DNA from 3 places in the Ruminococcus sp. 1001136sp1_2201st1_G3_2201SCRN_220225 genome. Region 2 is predicted to be linked to each of the others. Evidence: riboswitches for the same ligand, from Rfam matches in the RefSeq annotation. Region 2 holds a riboswitch; each other region holds the start of a gene.
What was found. Region 2 has a riboswitch for cyclic di-GMP ahead of AB5642_RS02430 (transporter substrate-binding domain-containing protein). Riboswitches for the same ligand answer to the same signal wherever they lie in the genome.

Region 1 (9,965 bases), on a different contig from region 2:
GAAAACATCCGAATTGAAGATGCCCAGGAAAAATTTATTGATATTAAAACTCTTGATTCCAAGTATTCACGAGACAGGGAAAGAGGCATGGTAAATGATATTTTCTTTAAAAATATTGAAATTACAGAAGGCACTTTTCCAGTATCCATTATACGTGGTTTTGAGATGAAAAATGAAGTGTGCAGACCTCATGGCTTCTATTTTGACAATGTGGTAATTCATGGAAAAAAGGTGATGTCACCAGGTGAATTACACATGGTTGTGGAATTGTCAGATGAACTGAAATTCCAGTAAAAGGAATTAACAAAGGAGATGGAAGAAAGCATGGATATTTTGCTTATCGGAACCTATACACAGCATGATGCCCCTGCTGTATTGGAGAAACAGGAGCTTGGAAAAGGTATCTATCTGATTCCGTATAATGAGATCCTAGGAGATGTTGCAGGAACTCCTCTTATCATACAAATGCAGAATCCTTCCTGGGGTTGTCTGGTGAAGAACCGGCTTTTTGCGGTAAGTGAAAGTGAAAATGCTGCGGAAATTGTGGAATATGAAGTAGGGGTTCAGGAAGAAAGGCTTACAGCAGAGAAAAAGGCAGGTCTTCAGATGCCTGGAAAAGCATCCTGTCATATTGAAAAGGATGAAAAATCTGAAAAGGGCTGATTCCAATACGATCGCAGTTATAATAAAAGAAATCAGCAACTCATACTGGGGTGTTATGCTGCATGTATTGGAGCGGGAAGCCCGTGACAGGAAATATTGCCTGGTATTGCAGAATGTAGCAGATGATGAAGACGAAGTTGAGCTTGCCCTTCAGCTGGAAAAAGAGAAAAAAGTCAAAGGAATCATATTTCTTGGAGGTATGTATAATTATGACGAGTCAAGGCTGAGAATGCTGAGAGTTCCGTATGTGATCAGTGATTCCGGAAAAACAGTTCCGGAGGATACAGGAACTTATCCTAAAAGTGCCCTTGTGACGACTGATACAGAGATTGAGAGCCAGAGTATGGTTGATTATCTGTGCAGCTGCGGACATAAAAGGATCGCCTTTATTACTTCCGGAGATGAAGGTCTTGGAAGATGCCATCTCAATGGCTATAAAAGGTCACTGGAGAAAAATGGACTGGAGTACGATGAGAAGCTTATAATTCGTTTAAAACCAGGTAAAAGAATTTATACGATTGAGAATGGTTATAACTGTACCTGTGAGCTTTTGAAATCGGGGGTGGAGTTTTCCTGCATTTATGCAATTTCAGATACTTTGGCGGTAGGAGCATGCAGAGCAGTTATTGACAGCGGCAAAAGAGTACCGGAGGATTATTGTGTGGCAGGAGCAGATGGTCAGGACATTGCGGAATATTATCATCCATCCATCACAACATTAAAATATCCAAGAGTGGAAATTGCCCTTCAGAGCGTCCGTACCTTGTTTGATCTGATCAACCGGAAAAAGGTAGTGAAACGGCAAATACTGGGCGGAACTCTTATAGAGCGGGAGTCTACGCGCAAACTGTAATGCGTGTCTGCTGTCCTCCAGACATCGAAAAGGAATCTGTGAAAATATTTGAGAATGATTATCATGCGTTACAATCAGCTCAGATATTTTTGCAGATTTTTTGCTTTCGTACTTTTTAGACAGATTTTTGTAAGTTTTAACAAGGAAATTCCGTTGACAAAAGTGACAGTTTGCTTTATTATATGAAGTGAATAAAAGGCAAACCTGTTGAAAGACAGGGACGCAAAGCCAAGGGTCTAAGGTCTCAGGACTATGACAGCCGGTTGCCGCATTGATATTGATTAGGTAATGTAATATGACAGGAGACGTGGTTCTTCTGTTTGTGGCGACCGTTTATTTAATCTGATAAACGGTTTTTTTATTTCCACAAACTGATGGGACTGATAGTTTCCAGATAGCGGCAAGTCAGTTACATTATGGTTCAAGAAAGGTGTGTTATTTATGAAAGGAAAGAAATTAACAGAGTGGCTCGCAAATAAAAAAGTTGTTTCCAGTTGTGCTGCTATAGCATTGGCAGCAGTGATCGGCGGCGTTTCATTATTCTCAGGAGCAGGAGAAACACCTGAATTCCCCAGTTATACAGATCCGATCATGGAGACTTCCATCATAGAAGATGAAACTCCACTGGCTTCCCAGCCGAAGACTACTGTGAAGACTACCTCCAGTACCAAGACAATCAGGAAGACTGTTAAATTAAAAAAGGCTTCCAAGAAGAGCTACACCAAGAAACTGAAAACCAAAACAAAAGTAACCAATAAAACAAATAAAGCCGGTAATACAACAGTAGATACCAAGACAACCGTTGTTACCAAAGCAACAGCGAAATACACCAAGAAATCCAAAAAGAAAGTTGTTACATCCAAGATCACAACAACTGTTCAGACAACAACTACACAGCAGGTATCAATTGCCAATGAGACCGCTGTAAGCACTACTTCTTCTGGTACTTCCGTTTCCCAGGCAACTGCAGCAGCAAGCTCTTCACAGAACCAGAGTAAATACGAAGCAAATGTAGCAAGTGTTGCAGGCAAGATGGACAATCGTGTAATTGCAGCATATCAGCAGCTGGGATTTAAGCTTGTTGTTGATCCATCCGTCAACTATTCCGGATATTTTGATGCAAGATCAAGATCTATTACAATGAAGCAGATCGATGATTCTGTTTATCATGAGCTGGGTCATTTCCTCGCATTCATCGCAGGAAATGTAGATAAGACAGCAAGCTTCCAGAGCATTTTTGTAGCTGAGAAGGCAAATGTTACAGCCTTCAATAAAGCCTATGTAACACAGAATGCTTCCGAATATTTTGCAGAATCTGTTAAGGATTACATCTTGAACAATGCTTCCCTGAAGAACACCAGACCACAGACTTATGCAGCTGTTCAGAATGCATTGAATCAGATTACAGATGCACAGATCGCTAAGATTCAGAAGATTTATGGAGCGTTCTGGAACTAATGATTTTAAAGATGACCGGCACCCGGAGAAATATCTCCGGGTGTTTTACTGTGGATACCACAGGCGCGGGAAAATAGTGTTTTATAAAAAGGTAAGTGACAGATGGTACTTACCTTTTTGTCACCGGGAGAACCTTAATCTTATATATGTCGAGTTGCTGTTCACTGGTAACATTCCGCGAGGTGTTTTTTGTGAACAAAGTTCACAGAAAACCCGAGAATTAAGTTTGCGCAGCAAACGCTACTTCTTGTGCTTGTCACAAGAAGGTTCGTCTTTCTGTGCATTGCGAAGTGTGTTACTGGTCACGGAGTGAACAGTAACTATGTCGAAGAGTCTGGATATGTGTCGACAGAAAATTCTTGCAATGAAAAACCTTAGGTGTGTATAATACAAAACAAAGGTTATCACTTTCTTGCAGGCAGGGATAGATATATTGGGGTCACTGGTCCTAAGTGAACAGTAATATATATTTGGAATAGATGTAGACACGGCGCCTGAAATGTGTTAGAATCAACTTTAATAAGTTTTTTGAAGGATGTTTTTATAATTCAGTATATAGCTTCTGTCTAATCAGACATTTGTATCCCGTTAAATCAAAATTGAAATGTGTTTTAGAATTGTATTAGTCGAAGAGGTAGATGATTGATGAAAGAAAAGTATGAATCATTATCCCTGGCTACGCTGAAAGACTTGGCAAAAGCCAGAGGACTGAAGGGCATTTCTACTATGAGAAAGCCTGAATTAATTGAACGTATGCTGGAAGAGGACAGGAAAGAACAGACTGCAGAAAATGAGCAGACTATTTCCGGAACAGCAGAAGAGAATACCATACCTGCAAGACCAGAGCCTGTGGCAGCAGAAAAAACAGAAAATTCGGGAAGTGTTTCTGCACCGGAGAGAAGAGAAGCACCAACCAGATCCCGTACCGTTATACGGCGTAATCCTGAGTACCGCAGCAATAATTATGGCAGAAATGAAAATGCAGGACGCCAGAACAGTTATAATGGGGAAAACAGACCGGAGAACTTCGTGAAGCGCACTCCTGTAGCGAAACCTGTAGAAGTGGTTCCGCCAGCCGAATTAAGACCTGAGGAAACGGAGCAGCCCCGTACAGGCGCAGCCAGTGAGAACCGTACAGAAGAGGGAGTAAGCAACGCTTACAATGTTCCGGCTGAAACGGTCCAGCTTGACAGTGGCGAAAAGGCCAATGGAATCCTGGAGGTTATGCCGGATGGTTTTGGATTTATTCGAAGTGAGAATTATCTTCCAGGAGAGAATGATATCTATGTTTCCCCGTCACAGATCCGCAGATTTAATTTGAAGACAGGAGATATTATTCAGGGAAATATCCGTATTAAAACACAGGGGGAGAAATTCAGTGCCCTTTTATATGTAACGTCTATCAATGGTTTCCATCCAAGTGAGGGACAGAAGAGATACAATTTTGAAAACATGACCCCAATCTTCCCAGATGAACGTCTGATCATGGAGCGTCCCGGCGGAACTACTGCCATGCGTATCGTAGATCTGATCAGCCCTATCGGAAAGGGACAACGTGGTATGATTGTTTCCCCGCCTAAGGCAGGTAAGACTACTTTGCTTAAGGATGTTGCGAAATCTATTCTTAAGAATAACAAGGATATGCATCTGATAATTCTTCTTATTGATGAACGTCCTGAGGAAGTTACCGATATCAGGGAAGCAATACAGGGACCGAACGTGGAAGTTATTTATTCCACATTTGATGAGCTTCCGGAGCATCATAAGCGTGTATCCGAGATGGTTGTAGAGCGTGCACGCCGCCTTGTAGAACATAAGCAGGATGTTGTGATCCTTCTGGATTCCATTACCAGACTGGCAAGAGCCTATAACCTGGTTGTTCCCCCAAGTGGAAGAACTCTGTCAGGAGGTCTTGATCCGGGAGCACTTCATATGCCGAAGCGCTTCTTTGGTGCAGCACGTAATATGCGTGAGGGAGGAAGCCTTACCATTCTTGCCACTGCACTGGTTGACACCGGAAGCAAAATGGATGACGTTATTTACGAGGAATTCAAGGGAACCGGCAATATGGAACTTGTTCTTGACCGCAAGCTGCAGGAGAAACGGGTTTTTCCGGCCATCGACATTCAGAAATCCGGTACCAGACGAGAAGATCTGCTTCTGAGCAAAGACGAGCAGGAAGCTGTATATATTATGCGAAAGGCTCTTAACGGAATGAAGTCTGATGAGGCAGTGGAACAGATCCTGAACATGTTTGCACGTACTGCAAATAATGCTGAATTTGTGCAAATGGTAAAAAAACAGAAATTGTAATGTTCACAAAAAACACCGTGCAGAATATTATCTGGGATTAGTTTTAGAAATTTTTATAAATAACTTGCATTTCTCATAACGCCATGCTATAATCAGTAGGCTGTGTAAAGTGTGAATTCGTCAGATTCAACGCAAATAAAATAGAATAAATATAGAGAGGTGAAAATCATGAGAGAAGGAATCCATCCGAATTACTATCAGGCAACTGTAACCTGCAACTGCGGTAATACTTTTGTAACAGGATCTACCAAGCAGGATATCCACGTAGAAATCTGCTCCAAATGTCATCCGTTCTATACAGGACAGCAGAAAGCTACTCAGGCTCGCGGACGTATCAATAAGTTCAACGAGAGATATGGCCTGAATAAATAATTTGAATATTACTGAATGAGAAGGTTGAGGTTGGGAAATCTCAACCTTTCTTTGTAATTTGACTGAATTTATGAGACGGAGGATAAAATGAAACCATCTAACATCGGTGGACAAGCTGTAATGGAGGGCATTATGATGCGTCATAAGGACAAATATTCCATTGCAGTGCGCCGTCCTGATAAAGAAATTGAAGTAAAGGTTGAAGATTACAAATGTATCTTTGGCAAGGCAAAGATCTGGCGCAAGCCCGTTATCCGCGGAATGGTCAGCTTCATCGATTCTCTGGTAACAGGAACTAAATGCCTGATGTATTCAGCAGAGATTGCAGGTGATGAGGAGGATGAGGAAGAGACTAAGAAGAATGCAGCTCTTTCTCCGGAGGAAATGGAGGCTAAGAAGAAAAAAGAGGACAGGGCATTTAAGGTTTTACTTTATGCGACAGTAGCTGTTTCTATAGTGGTTTCTATTGCCGCATTTATGCTTCTGCCTTATGCGCTGGCAAGCCTTTGCCGTAAGGTAGGTGCTTCCGAGGTGATAGTTACTATTGTGGAAGCATTTGTGAAGCTGGGCTTATTTATGGGATATATGCTTTTGATTTCCAGAATGAAGGATATCCAGAGAACCTTTATGTATCATGGAGCAGAGCATAAATGTATTAACTGTGTGGAGAATGGCAAGCCATTGACAGTGGAGAATGTACTGGAAAGCTCCAGATTCCATAGGCGATGTGGAACAAGCTTTTTATTCCTGGTTATGCTGGTAAGTATTTTCCTGCATTTTATTTTCGTATTGGTACCTTCATATTGGCTGCGTCTTTTTGGACGTCTCCTTATGGTGCCTATTGTATCCGGAATTTCATTTGAGATTATCCAGTGGGCAGGAAGAACTGACAGCAAATTTGCCCTGATGATGAGCAAGCCAGGTATGGCAATGCAGAAATTTACTACTAAGGAGCCTACAGCTGATATGGCAGAGGTTGCTATTAAGGCTGTGGAGGCTGTGTTTGACTGGAGAGCATATTTAAAGACAGAATTCAATCTGGATATTCCATATGAGAACAAAGAAAACGGTGATCTTTCCGCTGCTTCCGCGCAATCTGAAAGCGGGGACAGTGAAGAACGTACCGGGAATGTACCGGAAACGGGAGCTGCACAATGACTTCTCTGGAAACATTATTAAAAGAAGGAACCAAGGTTCTGGAGCAGCATAAGATCCAGGAAGCCAGGCTTGATGCCTGGCTTCTTCTGGAGTATGTGACCGGGATGAACAGAGCCTTTTATTTCGCTCATTCAGCTGACGGGATGGATGAGGAAAAAGCAGACAGATACCGGGAACTGATCCGGAAAAGAGCAGCTCATGTTCCATTACAGCATATTACCCACCAGGCATATTTTATGGGATTTGAATTTTATGTAAATCAAAACGTACTGGTTCCGAGGCAGGATACGGAGACATTGGTGGAGAAGGCTCTGGAAGTTATGAAAGGGAAAAAGACACCAGGGATTCTGGATATGTGCACCGGATCGGGGTGTATTCTTTTAAGTCTTCTGGCACTTACCGGGGATGCATATGGTGTGGGTGCTGATGTTTCCCCACTTGCTCTTCAGGTGGCAGATAAGAATGCGGTAAGCCTGGAAGTGTCAGACAGAGCTGTTTTCGTGGAAAGCAACTTGTTTTCGTCAGCTTTTTTTCAACAAAACACTGGCAAAGATATGCCTCAGTATGATATCCTTATTTCGAATCCCCCCTATATCAGAAGTGCAGAGATTGAAAATCTTATGGAAGAAGTGCGGGATCACGATCCAAGACTTGCACTGGATGGCCATGAAGATGGTCTGTATTTTTACAGAAAAATCGTATCGGAGGGAAAGGCTTTCCTAAAGGAAAATGGCTGGATGCTGTTTGAAATCGGATATGATCAGGGCGAAGCTGTGAAGAGTCTGATGCGGGAAAATGGCTTTTTTGATGTACAGATTGTTAAAGACCTGACGGGACTTGACAGAGTTGTGTTGGGCAGACGATAGTTTTATATAAGTAAAGAGAAGAACATAACAGGAGGAAAACCATGTTTGACAAGTTGGACGATTTGCTCATACGTTTCGAGGAAGTTCTGAATGAGCTGGGGGAGCCAGATGTAACATCTAATCCAGATCGTTTCCAGAAGCTTATGAAGGAACAGAGCGACCTGCAGCCAATTGTGGATACCTATAAGGAATATAAGAAAAATAAAGAAACAATTCAGGACAGCCTTTCCATGCTGGAAGAGGAGAAAGATGAGGATATGAGAGAAATGCTCAAGGAAGAGCTTTCCGATGCCAAGAAGCGCGTGGAAGAGCTGGAGCATGAACTGAAAATTCTTCTTCTGCCTAAGGACCCTAACGATAATAAGAACGTTATCGTGGAAATCCGTGCCGGTGCCGGTGGAGATGAGGCTGCTCTTTTTGCAGCTGAGATTTACAGAATGTATGTAAAATATGCAGAATCCAGGCGCTGGAAAACAGAGATGATGAGCTTAAACGAGAATGGAATCGGCGGATTCAAAGAGGTTACCTTTATGATAAACGGTGCCGGAGCTTATTCCAGACTGAAGTATGAGAGTGGCGTACACCGGGTACAGAGGGTTCCGGAGACGGAATCCGGCGGAAGAATCCATACATCCACCTGTACGGTTGCAATTATGCCGGAAGCTGAGGAGATTGATTTCCATCTGGATATGAATGATTGTAAATTCGACGTATTCCGCGCTTCCGGAAATGGTGGACAGTGCGTCAATACTACAGACTCCGCAGTACGACTGACCCATATTCCTACAGGAATCGTAATTTCCTGTCAGGATGAGAAGTCCCAGCTGAAGAATAAGGATAAGGCATTGAAGGTTCTTCGTTCCCGTCTGTATGAGATGGAGCTGGCCAAGCAGCATGATGCAGAGGCAGAAGCAAGAAGAAGCCAGATTGGTACAGGCGACCGTTCTGAGAAAATCAGAACCTATAATTTCCCACAGGGACGTGTGACAGATCATCGTATCAAGCTTACACTTCACAGACTGGATAACATTCTGAATGGAGATCTGGATGAAATCATCGACAGCCTGATCGCAGCAGACCAGGCAGCGAAATTGAGCAATCTGCAGGAACAGTAAACTTAAAGTTACTGCTTTTGTGTAAAAGTTGCTGACCAGGCTATGGGCAGTAGCAAAATAACAATCATGTGAAAATTGGGAGGATATACCTATGAAAAAAACAGCTCTTGTAATTATGGCAGCCGGAGTTGGAAGCAGATTTGGAAATGGAATCAAGCAGCTTGCACCAGTTGGACCAAACGGTGAGATCATTATGGATTATTCCATTAGAGACGCACTGGAGGCTGGCTTCAATAAAATTGTATTCATTATCCGTAAGGATCTGGAAGAAGAATTTAAAAGCACCATCGGTGCAAGAGTAGAGAAGATCGCAGAAGTTGCGTATGCATATCAGGAAATGGAGAAGCTTCCGGAAGGCTTTGTGAAACCGGCAGACAGAACCAAACCATGGGGAACCGGTCATGCTGTTATCTGTGCAAGAGAGTTCCTTACAGAGCCGTTTGCAGTTATCAATGCAGATGACTATTATGGAAAGGAAGCATACGTAAAAGTACATGATTATCTGGTTCATGAGCAGCCGGCAGATGATGTCCTGCATATTTGCATGGCAGGCTTCCGTCTTGGAAACACCTTAAGTGATAATGGAAGTGTTACAAGAGGACTTTGCCACATTACAGACGGCAAGCTTACAGGTGTTACCGAGACACACAATATTTTTAAAACAGCAGATGGCGCTGAGAGCCGCGAAGATGGCCAGCCGGCAGAGAAACTTGACTTAAACGAGCTTGTTTCCATGAACATGTGGGGACTGACTCCTGCGTTTATGGATACTTTATATGATGGATTTGTAGAGTTTCTTCAGAATGTAAAAGCTGGTGATATCAAGGCAGAGTATCTTCTTCCGGTTATGATTGATGCATTGATCCAGAAGGGAACTGCCCAGGTAGATGTGCTTGAGACAAAGGATACCTGGTTTGGTGTAACTTATCAAGAAGATAAAGAGGTTGTGATCAAAGCCTTTAAAGAGCTTACCGAGGCTGGCGTATATCCAAACGGACTTTACAAATAAGATTATCGGATACTGTATATTGTAATTGTTTGCAGTTTTGCCTGAAAATATGGAAAAGAATGTATGATTCCTATATGCTTTCAGGTGTAATAAACAAGGAGGATAATTAGATATGGGAAAATATTTTGGAACAGACGGATTTCGTGGAGAGGCGAATG
Region 2 (9,965 bases):
CTGTATAAGCCGAAAAATGTGTCAGGGAAATATCCTGCGATTGCCGTAAGCGGACCATTTGGTGCAATCAAAGAACAGTGTTCCGGATTATATGCGCAGACGATGGCTGAAAAAGGATATTTAACGATTGCATTTGATCCTTCTTTTACGGGGGAAAGTGGAGGCAATCCAAGATTCATGGCTTCTCCGGATATTAATACAGAAGATTTCATGGCTGCTGTTGATTTTCTTTCTGTTCGGGAAGATGTGGATACGGATAAAATAGGAATCATTGGAATCTGCGGATGGGGTGGAATGGCTCTTAACGCAACTGCATTGGATACAAGAATAAAAGCAACTGTAGCATCTACCATGTATGATATGACAAGGGTAAATGCAAATGGGTACTTTGATTCTGAGGACAGTGAAGAAGTACGTTATGCAAAGAAACAGTCACTGAATGCCCTCAGAACACAAGAATACCGTAAAGGCGAGTATTCCAAAGGCAGTGGTTGTGTTCCACTTCCGGTTCCGGAAGATGCCCCTCTCTTCGTAAAAGATTATAGTGAGTATTATAAAGGCAGATGTTATCATAAAAGGAGCCTAAATTCCAATGATGGCTGGAACAGTATTGGATGTATGTCATTTATGAATCAGCCAATATTAAAGTACAGTAATGAAATCAGAAGTGCAGTCCTTATCGTTCATGGAGAAAAAGCGCACAGTTATTATTTTGGAAAAGATGCTTATGAAAATATGATCTATGATCAAGGACAGCAAGTACACATCCAATAAAGAGCTGCTGACAATTCCAGGGGCTGTTCATACAGATCTTTACGATAATCTGGATGTGATCCCATTTGATAAAATCCAGAAATTTTTTAAAGAAAACGGGGTTGGTTAATCATGACATTTGAAGAATATTTGAGTAATATGAAGCCCGGATATACTGTAGACGGTGGAAGTGAAGACCATCTGATCATGCATGAGATGTCTCAAAGGGCATTAAAAATAACGATGGAGTTGAATAACAAATATCATACAAAAGAAGAAATTGTACAGCTTGCTTTGCCATATGAGATCCTCCTTCAGCATGCCTCTATTGTATCATGCTTATGTGTATTTGGAATTTCCCAGTCATCACTGGGAAGAATCATGGCGCAAGAAAACCTGCCGTCGCTGATCACACTTGAAAAAATATGTACAGCTTTGGGCGTGACATTATCACAGTTTTTTCAGGAAGGTAATTCAGAGAATCTGACAGAAAAACAGAAAGAAGTTTTAAGGATATGGAATAATCTGAGTACAAATGAGCAGGAAACAGTGATGTCAATGCTGCGTGGTCTTCGGAAGTAGAAGAACAGTTCGAGTATATGTATCGGCTGTTCTTTTTTTATTTTTGTCGTTAAAACGGTAATGTTTTCTTGTGTATACTAGAGCATTAAAGTATAATGAAATCAGTTTTTTTGCGTAAGTATTAAAGCTATAATAAGGAAATCGGCAAACCAGATGAAAGTTTGGGACGCAAAGCTATAGGGCCTGTAAAATGGCAGCCAGTTGCATGAAATGAGGTTGCACTGTCTGTTTGGCAGTGCTTTTTTATGGTAGAGCACTTGAATAAGTAATACAGAAGCTGTTTGGAAAAATAGCGGGGAGGTTATTGACAATTAATGAATGTAAAATTAAAATCTGGAAGCAAGCAACTGTAGCCTAGAGGAGGGGAGAAAGATGAAGAAGTGCAAATTAGTACAGAATATAATGAATTTCAAATTTTGTTACATTATATTTTGCACAATTATATGTTTTATTGTTTTATCCGTTCCTACATTTGCCAAAGAAAACTCTGACAATGTTATCCGGGTAGGATCTTTTGAAGAAACTTATAATACCGTCAATGAAAAGGGAGAAAGAAGCGGCTATGGTTATGAGTATCTTCAAGATATTGCAGGTTATGCAGGATGGACATATAAATACATAACAAGTGATTGGAAAAACTGCTTTACACAGTTGGAAAATGGAGAGATTGATATTCTTGGTGACATTTCCTATACAGACGAACGTGCTGAAAATATGCTTTTTTCCGATATGCCTATGGGGGAAGAGAAATATTACATCTATACGGATGCATCCAATATGGATCTTACAGCAGGAAATCTGGATTCTTTTGAGGGAAAAAATATTGGTGTGTTTAAAGATAATATAACGGAGGATGTGCTTAACGAATGGGAGTTAAAGTATGGTCTGCATATGCAGCATGTCAATGTTTCTAATACCGCAGAAGTTATGGACAAACTGTCGAAACATGAAATTGACTGCTTCGTTTCGGTAGAAGAATCCCGTTGGGAAGAATCGGATATTTCACCGCTTACAAGTATTGGAGAGACAGAAATCTATTTCGCTATAAATCCAGAACGTCCGGATATCAAAGAAGCACTGGATAGTGCTATGCGCAGAATCAAGGATGACAACCCATTTTACACAGATGATCTCTACAGGCGTTATCTTTCTGCACAGAGCAGCTCGTTTCTTTCAAAAGAAGAAAGTGAGTGGATCGGGCAGCATGGTGCAATCCGGATAGGGTATCTGAATCAGGATGGAGGTATCAGCAGTGTAGATCCACCAACAGGTAAACTGACAGGTGTTATTACAGATTATGTGGATCTTGCAGAAAATTGTCTGCAAGGTCAGACTCTGGAATTTGAATTAAATGGATATGAGACAAGAAGTGAACTGCTTCAGGCATTGCAGGATGGAAAAATAGACCTGATTTTTCATGCAAACCAGAATCCATACTTTGCAGAAACAAATGGATTTGCTTTGTCGGATACGCTGTTGACTCTCAATATGGCAGCAATTACGGCAAAGGATTCTTTTGATGAAAATAAAGAGAATATAGTTGCTGTTGAAAAAGATGATTTTGCATTGAAAGCATATCTTTCATACAATTATCCGCAATGGAAGGTTGTGGAATATGAAACATCAGATGCAGCAGTAAAAGCAATGCAGAAAGGGGAGACGGATTGTATTGTAAGCAATTCAGGTACTGTTTCAGACTATTTGAAAAATAATAAGCTTCATAGTGTTTTCCTGACAAAAGAAGCTGATGTTCCATTTGCTATTCTGCAGGGAGAACCGGTTCTTTTGTCCATTCTGAATAAAACACTGACATCTATGCCTACAACTCAATTTTCAGGTGCAGTAGTTTCGTATAATGCTTCCTTACGAAAAGTTACAGCGAAGGATTTTATTCAGGACAATTTACTGACAGTTTCACTTATCGCTGGAATTTCTTTTTTCGTTGTTCTGTGTATAATTCTTGATTCTTTGAAAAAATCAAAACGTGCGGAAGAAAAATCCAAGAAGTCTGCTGAGCAGGCATTGAAGCTGAATCAGGAGCTTGAAGAAAAACAGCAGGAATTACAAAATGCACTTGTAGAAGCACAGAGTGCCAATAAGGCTAAGACTTCCTTTTTAAATAACATGTCTCATGATATCAGAACACCGATCAATGGTATTATTGGCATGCTTACGATTCTTGAGAAAAGCGGAAATGATGCTGAGCGGGCAAAGGATTGCATGAATAAAATACATGAGTCATCGAAACTGCTACTATCATTGATAAATGATGTTTTAGATATGGCAAAATTAGAATCAGATACAGTGGTTTTTAGTGATGAATCCATCAATCTGGACCAGGTATGTCAGGAAATCACGGAGTCACTATCTTTTCAGGCAGAAGAAAAAGGACTTCATGTTATAGGAGAACATGATGATTACAGTGGTATATATGTTTGGAGCAATGCAGTTCATCTGAAAAAAATATTGATGAATCTGTTTACAAACAGTATGAAGTACAATAAGGTGAATGGTTTTATTTACATGAGTATGAGAACGATTGAAAGATTAGAAGATCACATGACATGTGAATTTAAAATAAAAGATAATGGAATTGGAATGTCAGAAGAATTTATAAAAAATGAATTGTTTACTCCATTTGTACAGGCAGATAATTCCCCACGTTCTGATTATAATGGGACAGGTCTGGGAATGCCTATTGTGAAACAACTTGTAGAAAAGATGGGCGGAACCATAACAGTTGAAAGCAAGCTTGGTGAAGGAAGCTGTTTTACTGTAATACTTCCATTTAAAATTGATACGAATGCACGGCCAGAAGAAAAAGAAGATTTTGATGCAGATATATCAGATATCCGGGTATTGCTGGTTGAAGATAATGAGCTGAATGTGGAAATAGCAGAATTTATGCTGACGGAAAATGGGGCTAAAGTAGAAACAGTGAACAATGGGTTAGAAGCTGTTCAGCATTTTGAAGCTTCCGAACCGGGAACATACGATGTTATTTTAATGGATGTTATGATGCCGGTGATGGATGGTCTTACTGCTGCAAGAACAATAAGAGACCTGGAACGGCAGGATGCAAAAATAATCCCTATCATTGCTATGACTGCAAATGTATTTAGGGAAGATGCAGAAAAGTGTATGGAAGCAGGAATGAACGCACATCTTGCAAAGCCGCTGGATGCGGAAAAAATTAAGCAGACCATAAGCGAAGAGTTGAGAAAGCAAAATGCCTGTCATAAATGATTATGAGGCAACCGCAGCAATCAGGAGCCTTCCAGATGCATGGGAAAAGCAGACAGGAAACATAGAGAGAGGATTTTGTTATGACAGAAATTAATTTATTTCCGAAGCAACCGCAGTCTGTGACTGTTTTGGTTTTTATAACTGTGCTGATCGTTCTGCTTCTTATCCTGACTGTAATGGTACATATGAGGAACAGAAAACTGAAAAGTACGTTGGAAGAACAGATGGCGGAAAGACGGCTTTTGGATAAGATATGTGCAGATTTTACGGCTGTCTATTATGTTGAATTAAATACCGGTTCCTTTGAAATTCTCCATATAAACGATGGAACCAACGTAAAAAAAATGAATCTGAAACAGGGTGATAATTTCAATTCTTCTGCTGACCAATATGCGGTTCAATATCTGTATGAGAAAGAAAGACAGGAATTTAAGGACTGGATTTCGACAGGGCATCTAAAGGAACAGCTTTCCCGGAAGGAGCGCATTACATACCATTATAGAAGTAAACCGAATCCGAACCAGCATGAATTTTTTGAGGCACAGGCAGCCAAAATATACGAGGATGAGAAACATTTTTTCGCACTGGTGGGTTTTCGGCATATTGATGATATCATGGAAAAAGAAACTACGATCCAGAATCAATTAAAGCAGGCACTGGATGAAGCACGGCTGAGTAATGAAATAATCTCAGCAATTGCTAAGAGTTACTGTTCTATCTACAGGATTGATGTGCAGAAAGATTTTTTTGAAGAGATATCAAATGACAGTGAAATACACAAACTGACAGGAAACAGAGGCAGTGCATCGGAGAAACTGTATCAGCTTTGTGATACAATGGTTGCATCTGAATACCGTTCGCTGATCCGTCCATTTCTGGATGTCTCTACACTTTCAGCAAGATTGAAGACGGAAGAATATATTTCTACAGAATACAGAATGTGTGATGGCAGTTGGCACAGGATGCTTTTTACTGTAAAAAAACGGGATGAGTCTGGAAATGTAACCCATGTTTTATGTACAGTCCGTAGTATCAGCGATTCCAAGAGACGTGAAGAGGATCTTAACTTTGCTGCGGAAGCAGCAAAGCGGGAAGCCGAAATGAAAACAAGGTTTCTGGCAACGATGAGTCATGATATCCGTACACCACTGAACGGTATTATCGGTATGGTAAATATGGGAAATCAGTACGCAGATGATCCACAGATGCAGCAGAAGATCAGAGAAAAGGTAATGGAATCCCTGAAATATCTGGTGTCTCTGGTAAATGATGTGTTGGATATGAATAAACTACAGAGCGGGGATTTGAAGGACCAGCAGCTTTTATTTGATCTGACAGAGGTACTGCAGGAACTGAATCAGATTTATGATGAGCGGGCTGCCAAGAAAGGCATCCGGTATGAGATTGACTGGAAAAATGGTACATACAGTCACAGCACTCTGGTTGGAAACCCGGTATATCTTGGAAGGATTCTGTCGAATATTATGGACAATGCCATAAAATTCAGTCAGTCGGGTAGTGTGCTCACGTTGGGGGTTAAGGAAGAAACTCTGGATGATGACAGAGCAAATTTCACTTTCTACTGTAAAGACCAGGGTGTGGGTATGAGTGAAGATTTTATTGCACATGCTTTTGATATGTTCTCTCAGGAAAGCGAGACAAGCAGATCCAGGTATGAAGGCACCGGACTGGGGCTTGCAATTACGAAGCAACTCGTGGACAGAATGGATGGAAGTATTGAACTGAAGAGCAAAGCAGGTGTCGGGACAACAGTTATTGTAAAAATTCCGTTCAAAATTGGCACACAGGATAAAAACAGTAATTTATCAGATAAGCCAGTAAGCCTTGATGATTATTCGGTAGAAGGCATGCGGGCATTGGTTGTGGAAGACAATGAGTTGAACATGGAAATTTCCAGATGTATACTGGAAGACAGCGGTATGGAAGTTACATGTGCAGTAGACGGGCAGGAAGCAGTTGAAATCTTCGAGAAATCTGCACCGGATTATTTTGGGGTAATTTATATGGATATTATGATGCCGAGGATGAATGGTCTGGATGCGGCAAGGACAATCAGGGAAATGAAAAGAAGGGATGCCAGGAGGGTTCCGATCATTGCAATGTCCGCGAATTCTTTTGCAGAAGACATTATCAACAGCCGGCTGGCTGGAATGAATGTTCATCTTGCAAAGCCACTGGATGCGGAAAAAATGATCATTGCCTTAAAACAATGCATGGCAGATAATAGCGATGTAAAACTGCACGAAGATTTGTAGGAATAAAAAGACAGAGCATATAAAGTTGTTATATGGTCTGTTTTTTAATTCCTTAGAAGAAGCAGGTTGTGAAAATTCATATGTCTTTTTGGGACTGAAATAATTACTTAAATGAAAAACTAATTTCCAGCTGTGGACTATCCCTGTCTGACATTATTAGCAAAATCAATGCAAGGGGAACATAATTAGGATAAAAGCAGACCGGTGGAGAGCAAAATCTCTGCTGGATTTATATATGAGATCAAATCAGAGCATGTGAGAAAAAGTCCAGCTAACATTTGAGTTCCGCTCTGTTGTCACCCCTTATTCGGGGATGTAAATCAGAGAAAAGGCGGGAAAAGAAACAATCTCTCCCAAACCTGCAAACATAAATTGAACAAAATCGCTGCGCGATGGCCTACCAAGGCTATGGCATAGCGATTTTCTTTTTTCTATAACAAAACAGTGGAAAGCAAGTCCTAAAAGTAGTATTGTTAAGTCACCACAACGAAACAATCAAACAGGATCGACCTTCCCACTGCCTATGAAAAGAATACCACCCTTCCGCTTGGTTGGCAAGCGGTTTTATGACCCAAATGCACCTCCATATAAAGCAGTGTTCCGGATAACTACTGATTTTATATGGAGGATTTTATTATGTATGAAAAATATTTAGAACAGCTTGAGGAAGCCGGAAAATCCGTAACCTTAAAGAACGTTCCATCAACTGCTATAAAAACTATGTCTCTTATTTTCTGAAATATCAGAATAAGAATCCTGAAGAGCTTACCTGTCAGGATGTCAGGACTTTTTTGCTTGCAAAAAAAGAGGAAGGACAATGGAAGGAACTGACCCTTTCTGGTATTGAATTTATACGGCGTTTTCTGATGCATGTGCCACCCAGACGTTTTGTCAGGATCCGGCATTATGGGCTTCTATGTTCCCGCAGCAAACACAAAAAGCTCACTTTATGCCGGAATCTCCTCGGATGCAAAAAATATCTTTCAAAGCTCAGGGATAAGGAGATGCCAGAAATATTGAAACAGCTATACGGGATAAACATCTATGTATGTAAATCCTGCGGTGGACATCTTGGAAAACCACAACTGAGAATACCGCAAAGGTGTTAAAATCCAAATCTTTTATATGTTTTCTAAGCCTCAAAATCCTGAGGTTTAATTGTTATACCTATTTATCTGAAAATTCTTGATTTCTGTAGCGTCTGCACAGGAAATCCTGTATAATCATGGATAAGAACAAAAGATTAAAAGTCCATAGGTAGTAGCTACTCGGACGCTCACTTTGTTCAATTAGGTCAAATCGAAAATGGAGTAAACGAAGGGGCAGTTCACTGAAATGTCAAAACTGCTTTTTCGTTTACTCCATCATCGATTCTAACCTAAAGAATTGTCTTAATTGGATAAATCGAAATTGAATACTGAAGGGATATATTTTAAAATGATACTAGAAACTGAAAGATTGATTTTAAGAAAGTGGACGCAAGATGATGCAGAAAGTTTGTTTACTTATGCAAAAAATCCAAAAGTAGGGCCAATTGCCGGATGGCCTCCTCACAAGGATATCGAATCAAGTAAATATGTTATTGACAATGTTTTCACCGGAGCAGAATGCTATGCAATCTGTGAAAAAGAGAATAATGTTGCAATAGGAGCTGTTGAACTAAAACTAAACGGACATACAGATATGACAGATAGAGATGATGAATGTGAACTTGGTTACTGGTTGGGAGAACCATTCTGGGGCAGAGGGTATATGCCAGAAGCGGCATATGCGCTTATGAAACGAGGATTTGAAACGCTTGAAATGACTACAATATGGTGTGGCTATTATGACGGAAATAAAAAGTCCAAAAGAGTACAGGAGAAACTTGGATTTATTTATCATCATACTTGCGATGAGGTTCCAGTACCATTGCTTAATGAGGTAAGAGTTGGCCATACAAATGTCATAACAAAAGAACAATGGAAAAGCCATACACAACCTGATGGAAAAATCCACGTAGCCAATATCGAAGAAGTGTAAAGAACCAATTATATCTGTTGGAGAGAGCGGTGAAAAGTTATGAAGTTATTATTTAAACAAAGGCTGTTTTCATGGTTTGACAGCTATGATATCTATGATGAAGCAGGCAACACTGTTTATGTAGTAAAAGGTCAGTTGTCCTGGGAACATAAACTTGTAATTTATGATGCCTATGGAAATGAAGTAGGAATGGTTGTTCAGAAAGTACTTACTTTTCTTCCTAAATTTGAGATTTATAAAAATGGCAGTTATATTGGATGCCTGAGTAAAGAATTCTCATTCCTGACGCCACATTATAATATTGATTACAATGGATGGCATATTGATGGAACCATTATGGAATGGAACTATAGCATTCTTGATCGAAGCGGTTATTCAATTGCACGGGTTAGTAAAGAACTGTTTCATATGACTGATACATATGTTATTGATGTGCAGGATCCAGGAAATGCGTTGGATGCGCTGATGTTTGTACTGGCAATCGATGCAGAAAAATGTTCCAGAAATTAATAGTTGATCTTGTTACTGTAATTATTCGGAGGATGAAGTATGGGATTATTCAAAAAGAAAATCATGAAAAAAACATATGACCGAGAACATATGAAACCAGTTATTCGTGCAAGTATTTGTACTGGAGAAGAAGTAGCAGGGTTCAAAGACATACGGACCGGAAAAATCGAAGAAATCATGCTGATCAGATCGCCGGAGGACTTAGAAAAATTCAAAGAGATATATGAGATAACAGAGAAAATTGCAAAAGAATATTAGACGTTGGATAAGGTGGATGTGTATTGTGAAAAATAAATTTGTTATAGTGACAATATCAACAAAAAAGCAGAATGTAAATGGGATGATCAGATGGAAGCAGCACAGAGAATTCGATTAATCCGGATAATAGAAAAGATGGAGAAAAACCCGGCATTCAGTAATAAGCTTGGTATAAAGAACACATCTGAATATTTAGCAGAAAAAGAGCAGAATAAATGAAAGACACATATCAGAATGAGTTTCAGAAGGAGAAAAAAATGTTATCGTTATTATTTACAATTTGTATAATTTGGTTTGTAGGAAAATTTTTTATTTTCG
Region 3 (9,965 bases), on a different contig from region 2:
AGAGTGGGCACAGAACGTGGAAGCTGCTTTCGCACAGGTTCGTGCTGATATGGAAGCTGCCAACTAAACTTCATATGCCAGCCGGATAAAAACGGTAAAGCATGGAAAGGCTGCTGCACAGTGTATGCGGCAGCCTTTTGTAACCCTGAACAGATAGATTGCCAATCGGTGATGTCATCCACATTTTTCAATATTTAAATTTAAAGAGGTGAGCAAGCGTGGTAAAAAAGCCCAGATTATTTATAGCCCTGTGTACGCTTCCTGCATTGATCTTAACCATTGTTTTTATGATTGTCCCTATGGTAAATGCCATTTATCTGTCTTTTACCAGTTCCACTGCACTTAGCGTAGGCTTTAACAGCAAATTTGTATTTTTGGATAATTACAGGTATATGTTCCAGGATAAGGATTTTCTTCAGGCACTGTTTAATACTCTTAAGCTGATGCTGGTAATCCCGGCTGTGACCATATTTCTAAGTCTTGTATTTGCATTTATCCTTACTCAGGGACAGCTTAAGGAAAAGTCATTTTACCGGACCGTATTCTTTTTCCCAAGTATTGTTTCCATGACTGTAGTTGGTATTGTGTGGTCCTTTGTGTTTAATCCCACAAGAGGAATTCTGAATCATATGCTGGATCTGTTCCATCTTTCCACCTGGAAACACGCATGGCTTGGAGAGGGAAAAACGGCTCTCTGGTGTATCGGTGCAGCCTTGGTTTGGCAGGCCATTGGTTATTACATGGTCATGCATGTGGCTTCCATTGATGGGATTTCCCAGGAGGTTTATGAAGCTGCTTCCATTGACGGTGCAACAGGAGTGCAGAAGTTCTTTAAGATCACCATTCCGTTGCTTCGCAGATCAATTGGAACGACCTATATACTTTCCCTGTCTGGTACTATCAACTTAAGTTTTACCCTGTCCAATGTTATGACAGGTGGTGGACCAAACGGCGCATCCAGTGTCCTGTTGCAGTATATGTACACCCAGGGTATGAGAAATGCCAACTTTGGATATGCCATGGCAATCGCCATGTTTACCCTTGGCCTTGCAATCGTCCTTGCAATGATTTCTAAAAAAATATCATCTGAAAAAGAATAGGAGGGAGACTGATGAAAACTGTAAGAACCTGGTGTATCAGAATCCTGATGATTCTGTTTACCGTTATCTTTTTGTATCCGCTTTTCTGGAACCTGATGTCTGCGTTTAAGACAAATGCAGAATATCTGACAGATCCTTATGCATTGCCCGCAGCTTTGAATCTGGATAATTTTGTGGCAGCATGGCAGAAAGCAAATATTGCCGCTTATTTTGGAAATTCCATATTTGTGACAGTGCTTTCCACTGTATTGCTTCTGCTTTTGGTCATTCCCATCTCTTATGTACTGGCAAGATACCGTTTTGTGGGCAGCAGGCTGATTTCTACGGTCTACATGGCTTGTATTTTTCTGCAGGCTACTTACATTATGATTCCTTTGTTTCTGGAATTACAGGCTGTGAACGGATTAAATAACCTGCCGGTATTATGTCTTGTTTATGCAGTTATGCAGTTTCCTTTCTGTATTTTTACCTTACAGGGATTTATGTCTGCGGTACCAAGGGATTATGAGGAGTCTGCAAGAATTGACGGTGCTACTAATATCCAGCTGTTATTAAGAGTTATGGTGCCTCTTGCAAAACCCGGGATTGCGACCATTACGATGTTAAGTGCCATGGGCTTCTGGAATGAATATCCACTGGCACTTGTTCTTCTTACGGAAGATGCAAAGAAAACCCTTCCCATCGGTATGGCAAACTTGTTTGAGGTGCAGAAATATGCTACAGACTGGGGTGCCCTGTTTGCCGGACTTGTAATCGTTATGATCCCAACAATTATTATCTATCTCATTGGACAGAGATATCTGCTTCAGGGAATCGGTGCAGGCGGGTTGAAGGGATGAAAAAAGGAGAAATCATATGCCAACTGATCAGGAATTAATAAAAATAGTTCCCTCCTGCCGCCAGATTGCCTATCAGGCAACAGAGTTTTATGCGTTTTTTCATTTTGGAATGAATACGTATACCAATCGGGAATGGGGAGATGGAACGGAAAATCCACAAATTTTTAATCCTACAGAGTTTGACGCAGACCAGTGGGTGACTGCAGCACAAAATGCCGGCATGAAAGGCGTAATTCTTACCTGTAAGCACCATGACGGCTTCTGCCTGTGGCCTACCAGATATACCAGTCACAGCGTTGCAGCAAGCCCGTGGAAAAATGGCAGGGGAGATGTGGTCCGGGAAGTGTCCGAAGCATGCCGCCGCCATGGACTGAAATTTGGAATTTATCTTTCTCCATGGGACCGCAATCAGCCTTGCTATGGAAGTGGAAAAGAATATGATGATTACTATCTGGCACAGCTGACTGAGCTTCTCACCGGCTATGGGGATATTTTCAGTGTCTGGCTGGATGGTGCATGTGGGGAAGGACCTAATGGGAAAAAACAGGTCTATGACTGGAATCGCTATTACGAATGTGTTCGAAAATATCAGCCAGACGCATGTATCTGTGTGTGCGGGCCAGATATCCGATGGTGTGGAAATGAAGCTGGCGATGTAAGAAAATCTGAGTGGAGTGTTGTTCCTGCGCGTACAGCACTTGCAGAGAGTGTACAGGAAAGAAGCCAGCAGACCGATGATGAGGAATTCAGAATGCGCCGGATTACCAGTGATATGGAAGATCTTGGAAGCAGAAAAGCGCTTGAAGGTGAAACGGATCTGATCTGGTATCCGGCAGAAGTAAATACTTCTATAAGACCTGGATGGTTTTATCATCCAGAAGAAGATGATCAGGTGAAAAGCCTGGAAGAGCTGGTTCATATCTATATTGGGGCTGTTGGAGGAAATGCAACCTTTTTGTTAAACATTCCACCTATGCCAAACGGACTTCTTCATAAAAATGATGTTAAACGTCTGGAAGAATTTGGAAGCTGGAAAAAGAAATCTTTTGTTCATAATTTAATGAGTACAGCACATGTTTTTTCGGAAAATGAAGATCCGGCGCATCCGGCTTCCAATTTGACAAAGGATACTTTAGAAGCATGGTATCAGCCTGAAAGCAGTGAGCTGCCAGTAGAGATAACGATTTGCCTGGACGACTCATACAATTTGGGGTATCTGGTATTAAAAGAGGCTGTCTGCTATAGCCAGAGAGTGGAAAAATATGAGGTATTTGTTAAAGAAGGGGAAATATGGAACAGTATTTACACAGGAACGGTAATTGGCTATCAGAAGATCATTCCTGTTAAGGGGAAAAAAGCCAGGGAAATGAAAATTGTTTTACATGATTTCCGTGTACTTCCGCTTCTAACGTTTATTGGGATTTATCCGGAAAATACCTGAGCGGTTAAGTATTGTTTTATATTATTTCATAAATTAAATAAATAATTATTTATAAAAATACCCTTTAGGAGTAGAAATTATCCTAAAGGGTATTTTCCTCTTAAGCGATATACAGGGGAGGTGGTGGTAGTTTCTACCTTAAGAGGGAAGCATGTGGCAAGTACAACGCCATATGGTTTTCGAGTACATAATACGCTTGACGTAGAAATAAGTAAAAACTATAATTGATATAACTGGAATAAACATATGATATGCCAAAAGAAAAGGAAAAATATTATGGATGTTAACTTCGAGTATTATAAGATCTTTTATTATGTGGCAAAATACCACAATTTTACCAAGGCGGCTCAGGCGTTAAACAACAGCCAGCCTAATATTACCCGGGCCATGAATTGTCTGGAACAACAGCTGAATACCACTTTATTTATCCGTACCAACCGCGGCGTACAGCTCACTCCGGAAGGAGAACGGCTTTATAATCATGTGCTAAGTGCAATGGAGCAGTTTCAGGCAGCAGAAGAGGAGCTGGCAGACAGCTCCGGATTATCTCACGGAAGTGTAGCCATCGGTGCCAGTGAAACTGCCCTCAATATTTTCCTGCTGGATAAATTAAAAAGTTTTCACATGACTTATCCGGGAATCCGGCTGAAGCTTTACAACCATTCCACACCGGAAGCCATTGAAGCTGTTAAAAGCGGAAAGATTGATTTTGCAGTAGTTTCCACTCCGGCAGAGGTGGATTCCCCATTGAAACAGATCATGCTCATGCCGTTTCAGGAGATTCTGGTTGGAGGCACTACTTTTACTGCCCTTGGCAGCCAGGAACTTTCCCTTCGGGAGGTAAAGAACTATCCGATGATTTCTCTTGGGCGGGAAACTATGACCTATAAATTTTACAACAGCGTATTTTTGTCCCATGGCCTGGATCTTTCCCCGGATACGGAAGCTGCCACTGCGGATCAGATCCTGCCTCTGGTAAAATGCGAGCTCGGGCTTGCCTTTTTGCCCCAGCCAATGGCCGCACCTTCCCTTTTGAAAAAAGAGATCGTACAGATTCCATTAAAAGATGAAATTCCGGAACGCCAGATCTGCCTGGTGTATGACAGCCAGCATCCTATGGGAGCTGCGGCAAGGGAACTAAAAAATACAATTGTATCCGGGCGGGGTTAAACCAAGTGTATGGAAAAAATTTTAGAATGCATTTTAATAATGCAAAAGATCCGGAAGTTGGCCCTATTACAGGCTGGCCGCCTCACAAAAACGTAGAAGAAAGTAAAAACGTAATAACCTATGATATTAATTCGGAGAAGCTGACAGAAGAGCAAAAAGAAGTTCCAAGGATATGGAACGATCTGAGTACAAATGAGTAGGAAACAGTAATGTCAATGCTGCGTGGACTTCGGAAGAAGGAGAACAGTTCGAGTATATGTATCGACTGTTCTTTTTTTTATTTTTAAGTGTTAAAGCGGTGAGGTTTTTCTTGTGTAAAGTGGAGCAATGGAGTATAATAAAATAGGTTTTTTGCAGAATTTTAAAAGCTATAATAAGAAAATCGGCAAAACAGACGAAAGTCTGTGACGCAAAGCTACAGGGCCTGTAAAATGGCAGCCAGTTGCATGAACTGAGGTGCACTGTCTGTGAGACAGTGTTTTTTTACGGTGTTATTTCATAGACGTAACAATAATAATTTTATGGCAGGGAATCAGATATGAAAAATACGAGAAGGATAGTTAGGATAGACAGAAAATGAAAGGAAAAAAAGTGATTGCAGGCATTCTGCTTGCGGGAATTTTAGCAGTCACCCTGGCAGGGTGTAAAAACACAGATAACACGAAAGATGAAACAGAAAAGCCCGTCATTACTCTCGGCAGTGACAGCTATCCGCCATACAATTATCTGAACGAGGATGGCGTACCGACGGGCATAGATGTAGAACTGGCTACGGAAGCTTTCAAAAGAATGGGATATCAGGTGGAGGTTGTCCAGATCAACTGGGAGAAGAAAAAAGAACTGGTAGAGAGCGGAGAGATTGACTGTATCATGGGCTGCTTTTCTATGGAAGGACGTCTTGACGATTACCGCTGGGCAGGACCGTACATAGCAAGCCGTCAGGTGGTCGCTGTAAATGAGAACAGCGATATCTACAGCCTGAATGACCTGGAGGGAAAGAACCTTGCTGTCCAGTCCACAACCAAACCGGAAGACATCTTTCTGAACCGGACAGATGAAAGAATCCCAAAGCTGGGCAATCTGATCAGCCTAGGACACAGGGAACTGATCTATACATTTCTGGGAAAAGGCTATGTAGATGCAGTCGCCGCACATGAGGAATCGATTGTTCAGTATATGAAGGATTATGATGCAAGCTTCCGTATCCTGGAAGAACCTTTGATGATCACTGGAATAGGTGTCGCTTTTGCAAAAGATGATGACAGAGGAATCTGTGAGCAGATGAGCCAGACTCTGGAAGAAATGCGTCAGGATGGCACATCCCTGAAAATTATTGGAAAATATCTGGATGATCCCCAGAAATATCTGGAGGTGGATGATCTTGGATATTAAGAGAAAGAAAAAAGAAAAACGAATCCAGCTGCTCGGTGGTATGATTGGAATCTGTGTGGCAGTAGTCTCTCTGTTTTATTTCTTTCATGCGGAGAAAACGGAAGCAGAGAAAAGAATGGTAGAGATTGTAAATTATGTCAAAGTGCAGTGTTCCACCTACACCCATTATAATGAATCTTCGGAATCCAAAAGCCTCCTCCGTGCTATTGAAAGTGCCAGACAGATGAGTACAAATATTAAAACGGAAAAAGAAAACGGCGGTCATCTAAGCCGGGAGTTCCTGAAAGAAAACCTGCAGACTCTCTGGGTGGATGGTATCATTGTACTGGATACAGAGGGAAAGACGGACTGCGAATACAGTACGGATGAGTCTCTGACTGATGAGATTACGGAGTATCTGCAAAAAGACATTATTATGGATTTTACCGGATATGAAGAAAGATCTTATTCAGAACGGTTTGCCAGGGAAGACGGATCCTATATTGATATTGCAGCCTGTTCCAGAAAAGATGCACCGGGTATTGTGGCAATCTACTATTACACACCTCCTGAATTTGCCAGAAACTATACACTGACGATACAGGGACTTTTAAATGGTTATAGTATCCAGAAAGATGGAACGATTATTGTCGCAGACGAGGGGATTGTTGTTGCCAGCAATGATGAGAGCCTGCTGGGGCAGAATACGGCTGACAACGAAGTTATTCAGGCAATGAAGAGACATACAGATAGTCAGCACATTTACCATTTGAAGAATGAAGGAATCGGATGTTACGGAATTATGCTGAAGCAGAGGGATTATTATATCTATGCGTATCTTCCGGATACAGAAGTGTTCCATAACCTTCCACTAAGTGTGATAAGCGTTATTTTTCTTTATTTTCTGATGTTTAGTATATTCTGGTTCTGGACATACAGAACCAATCTGGCACACCGAAAACAGGAACAGGAAAAAGATGAAAAATATAAAGAAGAACTTCTGATAGCAGCAAAAAAGGCAGAAGCAGCCAATGAGGCAAAAACAGAGTTTCTACAGCGAATGAGCCATGATATCCGGACTCCGATCAATGGAATCTGCGGCATGGTACATATGGCAGACTATTATGCAGATGATATGGAAAAGCAGACGGAATACAGAACAAAGGTGAAAGAAGCATCTAACCTGCTGCTGGAACTGGTAAATGAAATTCTGGATATGAGTAAGCTGGAGTCAGGCGAAATCGTTCTGGAAGAGATTCCATTTAATCTGAGCAGTATTTCAAGGGAAGTACTTGCTGTAATCGAGCAGATGGCTGCAGAACAGAATATCAGGATCGTGTGGGAGAAAAAAGAAATCACACACCGGGATTTTATTGGAAGTCCGGGGTATGTGAAACGGGTGATGATGAATATCCTGTCCAATGCGGTGAAATATAACAGAGAAAACGGACATATCTATATCAGCTGCATGGAAATCCCAGCCGGACAGCCAGGAATGACCACAATGGAATTTGTCTGCCGGGATACCGGAATCGGAATGACTGAGGAGTTCCAAAAACATATTTTTGAACCATTTGCACAGGAACACACAGGAAGCCGCACAAAATTTGCCGGAACAGGACTTGGGATGCCGATTGCAAAGAATCTGGTCGAGAAAATGGGCGGAGCCATTACCTTTGAAAGTGAAGAAGGCACAGGAACTACATTTGTGATCCGGGTTCCGTTCAAAATAGATATGAATGCGGATAAACGTGAAAAACAGAAGGATGTATCAGAAAAATCTATAAAGGGGTTGCATATTCTTCTGGCAGAAGATAATGAGCTGAACATGGAAATTGCAGAATTTATGCTCCAGAATGAAGGTGCTGAGGTGACGAAAGCATGGAATGGACAGGAAGCTGTTGAGCTATTCAGAAAAAGTAAACCTGGTGAATTTGATGTCATTCTTATGGACATTATGATGCCGGTTATGAATGGTTATGAAGCTACAAAGAAAATCCGTTCTCTGGACAGAGAGGATGCAAAGATGATTCCGATCATTGCAATGACAGCAAATGCATTCACGGAGGACAGACTGAGAGCTAAAGAAGCAGGAATGGATGAACATATAGCAAAGCCTGTTGATGGAAAATTATTAATAAATATAATTTATAAACTAATGAAACACAGTTTCAGGGGGAGTCATAATGAAAAAGAAAAAACGGAGTAAGTTACTTGCTGTACTTCTGGTGATGGCGACAGGCACATCACTTTTGTCAGGCTGCGGCAGAAAAATTGCAGAAAAAGAAGATGCAGAAACCATCACAGTGTATTTATGGAGCACCAGCCTGTATGATAAATATGCACCATACATCCAGGAACAGCTTCCGGATATCAATGTTGAATTTGTAGTCGGCAATAATGATCTGGATTTTTATAAATTTCTTGATGAAAACGGTGGATTGCCGGATATTATTACCTGCTGCCGGTTTTCCCTGCATGACGCAAGTCCGCTGAATGACAGTCTGATGGATCTTTCCACAACCAATGAGGCAGGTGCTGTCTATGATACCTACCTCAGCAGTTTTATGAACGAGGATGGCAGCGTAAACTGGCTTCCCGTGTGTGCAGATGCCCACGGTTTTGTAGTGAACAAGGACCTTTTTGAAAAGTATGAAATTCCGCTGCCAACCGATTATGAAAGCTTTGTCTCTGCCTGCCAGGCATTTGACGAGGTGGGAATCCGTGGCTTTACTGCAGACTATTATTACGATTATACCTGTATGGAAACACTGCAGGGTCTGTCTGCATCAGAATTGTCTTCTGTAGACGGACGCAAGTGGCGCACCACCTACAGTGACCCGGATAATACAAAGAGAGAAGGTCTGGATGATACCGTCTGGCCGGAGGCTTTTGAACGCATGGAACAGTTTATCCAGGATACCGGGCTGAACCAGGACGATCTGGATATGAATTATGATGATATAATTGAGATGTACCAAAGTGGTAAGCTTGCCATGTACTTCGGCAGCTCAGCTGGTGTAAAAATGTTACAGGATCAGGGCATTAACACAACATTTTTGCCATTCTTTCAGGAGAATGGCGAAAAGTGGCTGATGACGACCCCATATTTTCAGGTGGCATTAAACCGTGACCTGACACAGGACGAGACGCGCCGGAAGAAAGCAATGAAGGTACTGAATACAATGCTTTCAGAGGATGCACAGAACCGGATCATTAGTGATGGACAGGATCTGTTAAGCTACAGCCAGGATGTGAATCTTAAGCTTACGGAATATCTGAAGGATGTGAAACCTGTGATCGAGGAAAACCACATGTATATCCGTATTGCGTCAAATGACTTTTTCTCCGTTTCCAAGGATGTGGTTTCGAAGATGATTTCAGGAGAATACGATGCAGAGCAGGCCTATCAGTCATTTAATTCCCAGCTTCTTGCGGAAGAATTTGCTTCAGAGAATATCGTGCTGGATTCACAGAAATCCTATTCCAACCGTTTTCATAGCAGTGGGGGAAATGCGGCTTATTCGGTTATGGCAAACACTCTGCGTGGTATTTATGGGACGGATGTGCTAATCGCAACCGGAAACAGCTTTACGGGAAACGTGCTGAAAGCTGGATATACAGAAAAAATGGCAAGAGACATGATCATGCCAAACAGTCTTTCGGCATATAGCTGCAGGATAAGCGGGGCAGAACTGACAGAACTGGTCAGAAACTTTGTAGAAGGCTATCAGGGAGGTTTCATTCCCTTTAACCGTGGCTCTCTGCCTGTGGTCAGCGGCATTTCCGTGGAAGTCAAAGAAACGGATGATGGCTATACATTGAGTAAAGTTACAAAAGACGGAAAAAAAGTTCAGGACAAGGATACATTCACGGTAACCTGCCTTGCGATACCAAAACACATGGAAGCCTATCCCACAGATGAGAATATTGCGTTTGAGGGAGAAGACACCTTTGTGAAAGATACCTGGACAGGATATATTTCAGATGGTGATGCCATTCTTGCAGAACCTGAAGACTACATGACTCTGAGGTGAGAAGAAT

Region 1: linked by a shared signal. The riboswitch ahead of AB5642_RS03395 (hypothetical protein) and the one ahead of AB5642_RS02430 (transporter substrate-binding domain-containing protein) in region 2 are both predicted to bind cyclic di-GMP.
Region 3: linked by a shared signal. The riboswitch ahead of AB5642_RS01130 (ABC transporter substrate-binding protein) and the one ahead of AB5642_RS02430 (transporter substrate-binding domain-containing protein) in region 2 are both predicted to bind cyclic di-GMP.

Annotation. Positions count from the first base shown of each region.
Region 1 covers NZ_JBCOME010000005.1:80,701-90,665, reverse strand. The annotation lists gene AB5642_RS03410 (glycosyl hydrolase family 28 protein) at 1-294, shown strand, start outside; gene AB5642_RS03405 (beta-propeller fold lactonase family protein) at 325-663, shown strand; gene AB5642_RS03400 (LacI family DNA-binding transcriptional regulator) at 641-1,516, shown strand; cyclic di-GMP riboswitch class I at 1,704-1,787, shown strand; gene AB5642_RS03395 (hypothetical protein) at 1,958-2,974, shown strand; gene rho (transcription termination factor Rho) at 3,620-5,287, shown strand; gene rpmE (50S ribosomal protein L31) at 5,456-5,659, shown strand; gene AB5642_RS03380 (DUF1385 domain-containing protein) at 5,747-6,817, shown strand; gene prmC (peptide chain release factor N(5)-glutamine methyltransferase) at 6,814-7,683, shown strand; gene prfA (peptide chain release factor 1) at 7,725-8,798, shown strand; gene AB5642_RS03365 (sugar phosphate nucleotidyltransferase) at 8,890-9,807, shown strand; gene glmM (phosphoglucosamine mutase) at 9,920-9,965, shown strand, end outside.
Region 2 covers NZ_JBCOME010000003.1:143,861-153,825, reverse strand. The annotation lists partial or broken gene AB5642_RS02440 (alpha/beta hydrolase) at 1-883, shown strand, start outside; gene AB5642_RS02435 (helix-turn-helix domain-containing protein) at 886-1,335, shown strand; cyclic di-GMP riboswitch class I at 1,469-1,544, shown strand; gene AB5642_RS02430 (transporter substrate-binding domain-containing protein) at 1,708-4,581, shown strand; gene AB5642_RS02425 (ATP-binding protein) at 4,662-6,857, shown strand; partial or broken gene AB5642_RS02420 (transposase) at 7,676-7,966, shown strand; gene AB5642_RS02415 (GNAT family N-acetyltransferase) at 8,253-8,879, shown strand; gene AB5642_RS02410 (LURP-one-related/scramblase family protein) at 8,919-9,389, shown strand; gene AB5642_RS02405 (aspartate dehydrogenase) at 9,429-9,647, shown strand; gene AB5642_RS02400 (hypothetical protein) at 9,738-9,866, shown strand.
Region 3 covers NZ_JBCOME010000002.1:15,543-25,507, reverse strand. The annotation lists partial or broken gene AB5642_RS01160 (carbohydrate ABC transporter substrate-binding protein) at 1-67, shown strand, start outside; gene AB5642_RS01155 (carbohydrate ABC transporter permease) at 219-1,100, shown strand; gene AB5642_RS01150 (carbohydrate ABC transporter permease) at 1,112-1,939, shown strand; gene AB5642_RS01145 (alpha-L-fucosidase) at 1,956-3,380, shown strand; gene AB5642_RS01140 (LysR family transcriptional regulator) at 3,657-4,550, shown strand; gene AB5642_RS01135 (hypothetical protein) at 4,577-4,750, shown strand; cyclic di-GMP riboswitch class I at 4,925-5,000, shown strand; gene AB5642_RS01130 (ABC transporter substrate-binding protein) at 5,127-5,942, shown strand; gene AB5642_RS01125 (ATP-binding protein) at 5,926-8,130, shown strand; gene AB5642_RS01120 (ABC transporter substrate-binding protein) at 8,108-9,958, shown strand; partial or broken gene AB5642_RS01115 (ATP-binding protein) at 9,964-9,965, shown strand, end outside.